Regions from separate parts of the Bacillus sp. GW823-FHT06B01 genome, predicted to be linked through region 2. Evidence: riboswitches for the same ligand, from Rfam matches in the RefSeq annotation. Region 2 holds a riboswitch; each other region holds the start of a gene.
What was found. A riboswitch is a leader RNA that binds a small molecule or an ion and turns the genes downstream of it on or off. The one in region 2 is predicted to bind S-adenosylmethionine.
Positions count from the first base shown of each region.

Region 1: linked by a shared signal. The riboswitch ahead of AC1Q8N_RS21020 (methionine ABC transporter ATP-binding protein) and the one ahead of mtnK (S-methyl-5-thioribose kinase) in region 2 are both predicted to bind S-adenosylmethionine.
Region 3: linked by a shared signal. The riboswitch ahead of AC1Q8N_RS24860 (methionine ABC transporter ATP-binding protein) and the one ahead of mtnK (S-methyl-5-thioribose kinase) in region 2 are both predicted to bind S-adenosylmethionine.

Region 1 is NZ_JBXAHR010000004.1:494,779-497,945, reverse strand. It holds gene AC1Q8N_RS21025 (methionine ABC transporter permease) at 1-590, opposite strand, end outside; gene AC1Q8N_RS21020 (methionine ABC transporter ATP-binding protein) at 583-1,608, opposite strand; SAM riboswitch class I at 1,908-2,015, opposite strand; gene AC1Q8N_RS21015 (hypothetical protein) at 2,141-2,485, opposite strand; gene AC1Q8N_RS21010 (thioredoxin family protein) at 2,640-2,948, opposite strand; gene AC1Q8N_RS21005 (toprim domain-containing protein) at 2,952-3,167, opposite strand, start outside.
Region 2 is NZ_JBXAHR010000002.1:788,156-791,322, reverse strand. It holds gene mtnA (S-methyl-5-thioribose-1-phosphate isomerase) at 1-327, opposite strand, end outside; gene mtnK (S-methyl-5-thioribose kinase) at 324-1,505, opposite strand; SAM riboswitch class I at 1,596-1,738, opposite strand; gene AC1Q8N_RS11245 (carbon-nitrogen family hydrolase) at 1,810-2,673, opposite strand; gene AC1Q8N_RS11240 (pyridoxal phosphate-dependent aminotransferase) at 2,688-3,167, shown strand, end outside.
Region 3 is NZ_JBXAHR010000007.1:24,817-27,983, forward strand. It holds gene pruA (L-glutamate gamma-semialdehyde dehydrogenase) at 1-17, shown strand, start outside; gene AC1Q8N_RS24850 (hypothetical protein) at 213-350, shown strand; gene AC1Q8N_RS24855 (cysteine hydrolase family protein) at 595-1,158, opposite strand; SAM riboswitch class I at 1,399-1,505, shown strand; gene AC1Q8N_RS24860 (methionine ABC transporter ATP-binding protein) at 1,629-2,648, shown strand; gene AC1Q8N_RS24865 (methionine ABC transporter permease) at 2,638-3,167, shown strand, end outside.

The DNA.
Region 1 (3,167 bases), on a different contig from region 2:
GTCGCAACGATTGTTACATCGTTATTTCCTCGCTGGAATCCTTCTAAATAAGCAAGTGTTCCAAGGCCACCAGCACCAACAACTCCCGCCATCGCTGTATAGCCTACTAAAGCAATTGTCGTAACAGTAATACCAGATACTAATGCTGGTAACGATTCTGGAATTAACACTTTCAAAATAATTGTGCTTGTTTTTGCTCCCATTGCTTTCGAAGCTTCAATTACACCTTTATCAATTTCACGAAGCGCAATTTCAACCATTCTCGCGTAAAATGGTGCCGCTCCAATAATTAAAGCTGGAAGTGCTGCACTCGCTCCAAGAATTGTTCCAAGCAGAATCTTTGTGAATGGGATTAATAAAATGATTAAAATGATGAACGGTATCGAGCGGAAAATGTTTACGAACGCTCCAATCCCCGTGTTAACCGCTTTGTTTTCCCATAAATTATCTTTCGCTGTCATAAAGAGTAACAATCCTAAAATTAGTCCTAATACAAATGTGGCAAGAGCTGCGATTGCCGTCATATATAACGTTTCACCAGTTGCTTCTAACATTTGATTCCAATCAACATTTGCGATTAACTTATCCATGTGCAATCACCTCCAGCTCTACTTGATCTTGATGTATTCCCTCTATTGCTTGCTGAATCGCTGTTTCCTCACCATTTAAATGAACAACTAAACTACCGTAAGAGCCGTTATTTGTTTGGGCGATGTTTCCTTGCAAAATGCTAACTTCTATATCACTGCGTTGCATTAATCTTTGAAGTACTGGTCTTTCTACAGCTTCACCGATAAACTGCAAACGAACTACTTTACCATCTGGATACTTTTCAATTAAACTTTCAATCGTTTCATTTGTATCTTCAGAATCCGTTAACTGCTGTACAAATCGCTTTGTAATGTCTTTCTGCGGATTGCGGAATACATCAAGTACTGGACCCGTTTCTACAATCTTCCCTTTCTCCATTACCGCCACTCGATTACAAATCTTTCGAATCACGTGCATCTCGTGTGTAATGAGTACAATTGTTAAACCGAGACGCTTATTAATATCTAATAATAAATCTAAAATTTGATCTGTCGTTTCTGGATCAAGAGCTGACGTTGCTTCATCACATAAAAGCACTTGCGGGTTGTTAGCTAACGCTCTTGCAATCCCAACACGTTGCTTTTGTCCTCCGCTTAACTGAGATGGATACGCGTCCCCTCTTCCTTCTAATCCAACAAGATGAATTAACTCGTCGACGCGTTTTCTTCTCTTCGCCTTATCGACACCTGCAATTTCAAGTGGGAACTCGATATTTTCGCGTACAGTTCGTGACCAAAGTAAATTGAAGTGCTGAAAAATCATTCCAATTTCTTGCCTTGCCTTACGAAGTTCACTCCCTGTAATTGCTGAAATCACACGATTTGCAATTGTAATTTGGCCAGAAGTTGGTTTCTCTAACTGATTGAATAATCTGATTAAAGAACTTTTCCCAGCGCCACTATATCCGATAACACCAAATATTTCACCTTTGTCTATTTTTAAATTGGCATTATCTACAGCAGTGACATCACCGCTTTTTGCTTTATATATTTTCTTTACATTTTCTAACAAGATCATGATGTTCACCCCTTTTTTTGTTTAAAAAGCGTAAGCGGCTCGTTTAGAACAAGAGGACGCCCGAATCCCTGACGTAGAGGCGCTTTTTGCCTCATAGGAAGGGATGAAACGACCGACTGTTCTAGCCGCTGAAGCTAGATTTTTGGTCGACTCCGCAATTTTTTATGTTTAATGCGTGTAGTCCACCGTTATCACTACTTTTATTATTTGAATGTCCTCCACATTCAAACAATAAAAAAACCTTTCCGCTTTAGAGAAGCAGAAAGGTTTATATGCGTATATAACAACATTATCCCTCTCTCTCATCTCTCAAAGCATTTGCTTTGCAGGAATTGGCACCATTTCAACATAAGTTGACGGTTGCCGGGCTTCACAGGGCACAGTCCCTCCACCTCTCTTGATAAGAGAAATCAGATTACATTTTCGTCTGATTTGTAATTTATGAAATTGTCTATATTTTATGAATTGAATTGTATCAATATCCATACGCCATGTCAACAGAAATTTTCGTAAAAAAAGAAACTTCAGACTTTTAAGCACCCACTGACATCGGTTTACATATATGAAACATCGATTCGACTAATAGCATCGTTCGATACGTTCCTGAATATTGTACACGTCCATCGTTCATTAATGTTTGCAATCGTACATTTCCGTTCACCAATTGTTTTACATCTTCCTCATCTACACAAACGATTTGCTCCGTTCCTCTTTCCTCATGTAGCAGCTCTATATAATCTCTTGAAATTTGTAACGAACAACTTTCATCTCCAAAGCGGAAATTAACAGTTTTTTCTCCTTGTCTTAAAAGCGGCTCTAAATGATATTGACCATTAGCGTAATTTACAAATGATTGCAGCAAAGAATATAATTTCACCCTAAATCACATCCTTCATATCACTTTCTATTACACATACCATTCCCTCTCACTAAAGAGCAATCCTGTTACTTTCGCTCGACAAATACTGTAACCACCCTGCATCTCGACATATTTCCCGAGAAATATGTCGAGGCGGCAAAAACTTTGCCGCCTACTTTAATTCCGTATATAAATATTCAACCGAATGAAATGCATATATCTTCTTCATGAGTGTCCCATTTTCAAAAACAAGTAAACACGGTACACTTTCGATTCCATACTCTTTCGCTAAATGCGGAGCATAATTTAAATCTAACATTCCAATTTTCAAGTCTTCAATTGTCATCTCAACAACTGTTAACATCTTTTTTGCTAATTGGCATGTTCCACACATTGGAGTATATACATATAACACTGTTTTTTCTTCGTTCTCTATTAGGGCTGTAGCTTCGGCTCCTGTCCAATCAATCACTTCTATCATTCCTTACCGTAAATATTCTGTATAAACGTCAATGTCAGCTCCCCATAATACATTTGCTAAGTGTGAAGATGGCGCAGTTGCCACTTCTCGGTACGAGCGATCAATGTAAATATGCTCTGCTTGCGGAAATTCTTTTCGAAATTGCTTCCTTAACTTTTCTCCAGCATCATCAGCATCCACTAGTACATACACTTCCTTATCAAAAAACTGATCAATGAG
Region 2 (3,167 bases):
TTCTCTCATACGATCGATTGCCCAAAATAAATTGACTGCTGTTGGGCGTGACGTTCCTAAATAATTACAATCTCTATTAAACTTCTTTTGAAATTCTTCCATATGTACAGTATTATATTTTTTTGATGCAAGTGCCAAGCCAAATGCAGCTACAATTCCAATTGCAGGTGCTCCTCGTACTTCTAGCATGACAATACTTTTCCATACCTCTTCAATCGTCGTTAATGTTTTGTATTCTGTACTATGCGGCAACTTTGTTTGATTTAATACTGCAATGGCATCACCTTTCCAACTGACAGATCTCGGAACAGTAACAATTGTACTCATGCTTTTATTCCTCCAGAAACTGTCTGTTGAAATAATGTTCGGAACAGTTGAATATCAGCACTCTTAGATTCATATTTTATTAGTTCTTTACCTAAGGATAACGCTTGTTTCTTAGCTTGAATTCTCGTTTCTTTATTTGCTATTCCATCTAAATCAGCTACATGCGCTAAGCCAATTGTTCTACGGATAAGCTCACATCCGGCAAATCCAACGGCATCCGTAAAAATATTTTGCAAAATAATTGGCAACCATTGTTTCTCTTTCGTATATGCTTCTACACCTTCTCCAATCCATAACTTCGTAAAAGCTTCTACAAAATAACTCCATGTTTTCTCAATATGGAAAAATAGCACACTTCTTTTTTCCTCTTCACGTGATAACGCATTTAATAATAAATTTGCAATAAATTGGCCAAGATCAAATCCAAATGGACCATATGTTGCAAATTCTGGATCAATTACTTTCGTTTCAGCAGGTGATGAAAAAATACTACCAGTATGTAAATCACCATGAATAAGCGCTTCTTTTCTTGTTAAGAACTTATATTTATACTGTGCTACTTTTAATTTTAAATTTTTGTCACTCCACAGTTCATCCACCGCTAGTTGTAACTCTGGTTCATAATCATTCGTATCATAATGACTAAACGGATCTGTAAACACTAAATCTTCCGTGATTTTACTAAGATCTGGGTTTACAAATGCACCTTCTAGTACCCTTTTCTCTTCTGATTGTAAACCGAAATCTGAAGTATAAAACAACACATGTGCTAGAAAGCGACCAATATGTTGGGATAAAAGCGGGTACTCCTCTCCATCTATTAATCCTTTTCTTGCAATTGTTAGCCTTGATAGATCTTCTATGACTGTTACTGCTAACTCTTCATCATGACTGTACACTACCGGCACATATTCCGGCACATACTTCGCAAAAATTTGTAATGCTTTACTTTCAATCGTCGCTCTTTTTATAGACAGTGGCCAGCTCTCACCAACTACTTTTGCATATGGCAGTGCTTGTTTTATTATAATAGACTTCTCTCCATCATCTAATTTGAACACGTAATTTAAATTTCCATCTCCAATTTCATGACAAACTACATTTGCTTTCCTTTCAAAATAACCGTGTTCTTTCGCATATTGTATAGCTGTCGTTTCAGTTAATGAATAATATCCCATCGTCTTCTCCCCCTTTTTTAATTCAGAGGTTTTTCTGACGTAGAAAAACCTCTTTCCACAAAGAAAGAGGTTTGAAGTTTATCTTCTCCCCTCTTATCTGCCAGAAAGGTTTACTTTCTGCTGGAATTAGCACCGTGCCTTTTGGCGTAAATAAACGCCCCATTTCACAATGGTATTACGGTCGGTTGCTGGGCTTCATCGGGCCAAATCCCTCCACCTGCTCTTGATAAGAGTTGTATAATTTTTTGAATTTTTAACTTTATGTTGAAGACTATACCAATAATAAAAATCACTTGTCAACATTTTATTTGTATAATTCTGGACGACGATCTGCAAAAACTGGAATTCCTTTGCGTACTTCTTTAATTTTCTCAAAATGAAGCTCTCCAAATAAAATTGATTCTTCTTCATTCGCTTCTACAACAACTTCGCCCCAAGGATCGACAATTAAAGAATGACCGGCAAACTCATTATTCGGATCCTTACCTGCCCTATTACATGCAACAACATAACACTGATTTTCAACTGCTCTTGCTTGCAATAACAAACGCCAATGCGCTAAACGAACCAATGGCCATTCTGCTACAACAAATAAAACTTTTGCACCTTTCGCAGTATGGACGCGCATCCACTCTGGAAAACGAATATCATAACAAATTGTGCCGGCGCACTCTACATCATCTAACTTAAATTCACCTGTACTATTTCCAGCAATTAAATATTTATGTTCATCCATAAGCTGAAATAAGTGCACTTTACTATATTCATTGACTAGTTCTCCTTCCTTGTTTACCACATACATTGTATTTGTAACACCTTGTTCTGTTTGCTTCGCTATAGACCCACCGACAATATGTACACCATATTGCTTCGACCATTCTTTCAGCTCTTCTTTCGTTTGCAATCCATCCCTATCTGCAATTTCAATAAGCCTCGTTAAATCATATCCCGTTGTCCATAGTTCTGGTAAGACAATCACATCTGGTCTTTCCTTCATCGCTTCGCTTATTTTATTTTTAGCATTCTCAATATTCTTTTCTACATCTCCAAAGGCAATATCCATTTGAATACATGCGACTTTCATTTTGTCAGCCCCATTCTTAATTTTTTCTTTACAAAATACTGGAAAGATTATATCATTTGTCACTAGAATTGTAACAACTTTCAAAAGAGGTGGAAAGTATGAAATTATTTCAACCTTCTAAGATAGTAACATCATTGCCTACACAATTTTTTGCTTCACTTGTTGCAAAAGTTAACAAAGTCGTTGCAGCTGGTCACGATGTTATTAATCTAGGTCAAGGTAATCCAGATCAACCAACACCGCAGCATATCGTAAAAGCTTTACAAGATGCTGCTGAAAAGACCATTCATCATAAATATCCGCCATTTCGCGGACACGAAAGTTTAAAAGAAGCCGTGGCAACATTCTATCAACGCGAATATGATGTAGTAGTAAATCCAAAAACAGAAGTTGCTATTTTGTTTGGTGGAAAAGCTGGATTAGTAGAATTACCACTTTGTTTTACAAACCCTGGTGATACTATTCTCGTTCCAGATCCAGGCTATCCAGATTATTTATCAGGAGTTGCTTTAGCAAAAGCACAATTTGAAACAATGCCGCTTATTGCAGAAAATAATTTTTTACCAGATTATACAAAA
Region 3 (3,167 bases), on a different contig from region 2:
CTTCTGAAACTTTATAAGAAATAGTAGAAGAGATCTTCGCAGTCTGCGAAGATCTCTTTTTTTTTTTTTTTTTTTGAAAAAGTTTCTATATATGGATTAAGATAGATATAAGTAGAAAAACTAATAATGTAATAAGGTTTACTTCAGTAAATAAGGTATACTATATTTGTTGAATAGATTCTCTTTAAAGACAAGAAAAGTAGGTGAACAAAGTGGGAAAATATCAATTGGATTACAAAAGTCAGGTAGCCGTGGCAAAGTTTCATGAAAAACAGACGCCTGCCAAATTTGATAAAAAGCAGCAAATTGAAAAATTGCGTGCGGAGTATTTGAAAAAGAAGCAAAAATAAACAGATAAATAATATGTTACGTTTTTGATAGGAGAAACCAGTTCTAAGTACCATATATTACTATTCGGTACTTAGAACTAGCTAAACCCTATTAATATCGGGATAAACATGTAAATAGAAACAAAACAACGAGAAAAGTTGACTTATTAGTCATATTTTTTAGTATTCATTTTAAGGATTTCCTGTATAATACAATTTGAAAGAAAATCTATGGTTTGACAAGAAACACTCTTTTCGGTTTTGCTCACTGAAGGGAGTGTTTTTTTGTAGCCAAAAACTCCTCTGTACTCATTACAGTTGCATATACTCCATTTAAACTAGCCAAAATTGTGTTATGAATATAAACGGCTGGTATAGTAGCATTCTTAAAGGAAAGATCTTTTGTAGCACAAGCATCATGTATAACGGTACATGGAAAGCCGAAATCAAAAGCAGCCCTTACGGTAGCATCAATACACATATGAGTCATCATCCCACATATGACGACGTGCTCAATGTCTAAACGTTGTAATTGTTCTAGAAGATCAGTTTCGCGAAAACTATTTGGATAATGTTTGAGTATAACAGTTTCTTCTCTAAGTGGACGTACGCTTTCATGAATATGTACACCCTCTGTATTGGGTAGGAAAAAAGTAGCATCATCTTTTATTGCTACATGTTGGATATGAAAAATAGGTTCGTTTTTTGTTCTAAAGAGTTGTAGCAGCTGACTAGCATATTGGCTTGCTTCTACTGGATTACGCAATTCCATCTTTCCATGTGGAAAATAATCATTTTGAATATCAACGAGTAAAAGAGCTGTTTTCATATATTTATCTTCCTCCGGTTTCATATTCAAATAATGGTATTCAATTTATAGAAAGGATTCTCCTTTTAAAAAATATGAAGGAGGAGAATTTAACATAACTCTAAAAATCATTATTGTATGTGATTTTTTATTTGAAAATTTTAATAGAGGAATGATTAATATTTTTCTGAAAAATGTATTGACTCTTATTATTCTGAGTTCTATAATGAGAATTAATTAAACGACAATTAAATCGATACATTCTTATCCAGAGAGGTGGAGGGACTGGCCCTACGATACCTCAGCAACGGGTTTTTTAATACCGTGCTAACTCCAGCAAGCCTTATAAAAGGCTTGGAAGATGAGAAGATGTGAACGAGTACATATAAGTGCTCTCCTTCTTATCTTTACGGTTGATAAGAAGGAGAGCACTTTTTATTTTACCTCAAAAGCTCTACTTCAAGTTTTTACAGCATATAGGAGGGAAGAAAATGATTTCTTTTAACAACGTAAGTAAAGTATATGAATCAGGTGGGCAATCTGTTCATGCGGTGGAGGATGTAACATTATCAGTTGAGAAGGGCGAAATTTTTGGTATCATCGGTTTTAGTGGCGCTGGAAAGAGTACGTTATTACGCCTAGTAAATATGTTAGAGAGACCAACGGCAGGAACGATTTCAATAGATGATAAAGATATTACATCTTTATCGACGAAAGAATTACGGAAGCTAAGACAAAGAATCGGGATGATTTTTCAAAGTTTTAATTTATTTAATTCAAGAACAGTGTTTGGGAATATTGCTTATCCATTAAGGTTAGCGAAAGTACCAAAGAATGAGATAAAAGAAAGAGTAAATGAACTGCTGAAGTTTGTAGGATTAGAAGATAAAGCAAACTATTATCCAGAGCAACTATCAGGCGGACAAAAGCAGCGTGTTGGCATTGCAAGAGCACTTGCAACATCGCCAGACATTCTTATATGTGATGAGGCAACATCAGCTTTAGATCCAGAAACAACGACAGAAATTTTGAACTTATTAAAGAAAGTAAATCGAGAATACAATGTAACAATTCTTCTTATTACACATGAAATGCATGTTGTGAAAGAAATTTGTCACCGTGTAGCTGTAATGGAGAAGGGAAAGGTTATTGAAGAAGGAAAACTGTTTGATGTTTTCACACAACCAAAAACAAAGACAACTCAAAACTTTGTACGCTCCATTATTAATGATCATTTACCGGAAAGTGTTCTAGGGAAAATTCAAAATGGTGGACAGATTTATCGCTTAACATTTACTGGGGAAGAGACAGGGCAGCCGGTACTATCATATATCGCGAAAAACTATAACGTCGATGTAAACGTACTGTACGGAAATATTATTGAACTTCAAAATGTGCTATTTGGAAATCTACTTGTAGAACTGCAAGGTGAGCAGAAAGAAATTCAAAAAGCATTACAACATCTAAGACTGCAAGTGCAGCTGAAGGAGGTAGAAGCTCATGCGAGTTGATTGGAGTATATTTTGGCCCCGCATAGTAGATGCGACGGGGGATACCCTCTTAATGGTAATTGTAACCCTTATATCCGCTACAATTCTCGGTATACCTCTAGGTTTACTTTTATATGTAACGAGAAAAGGGAACTTTTTAGAAAATAAATGGGTCTTTTCTATTCTTAATATCATTATTAATACAATTCGTCCGGTTCCATTCATCATCTTCTTAGTAGCTTTAAGCCCACTAACAAGAAGTGTTATCGGAACGACGATTGGAACAGCGGCAGCAATCTTTCCAATGACGTTAGTTGCGTCAATTGGTATTGCTAGAATGGTTGAAACAAATCTTGTTTCAGTTCCAAAGGGAGTCATTGAAGCAGCTCAAGCGATGGGTGCTTCACCATTTAGAATTGTTTTTGAAATTCTTGTACCAGAAGCGTTAGCGCCATTAATTTTAGGTGTTACGTTTATGACAGTTGGTTTAATTGAATTTTCTGCAGTTGCTGGGCTTGTCGGTGGTGGCGGTCTTGGTGA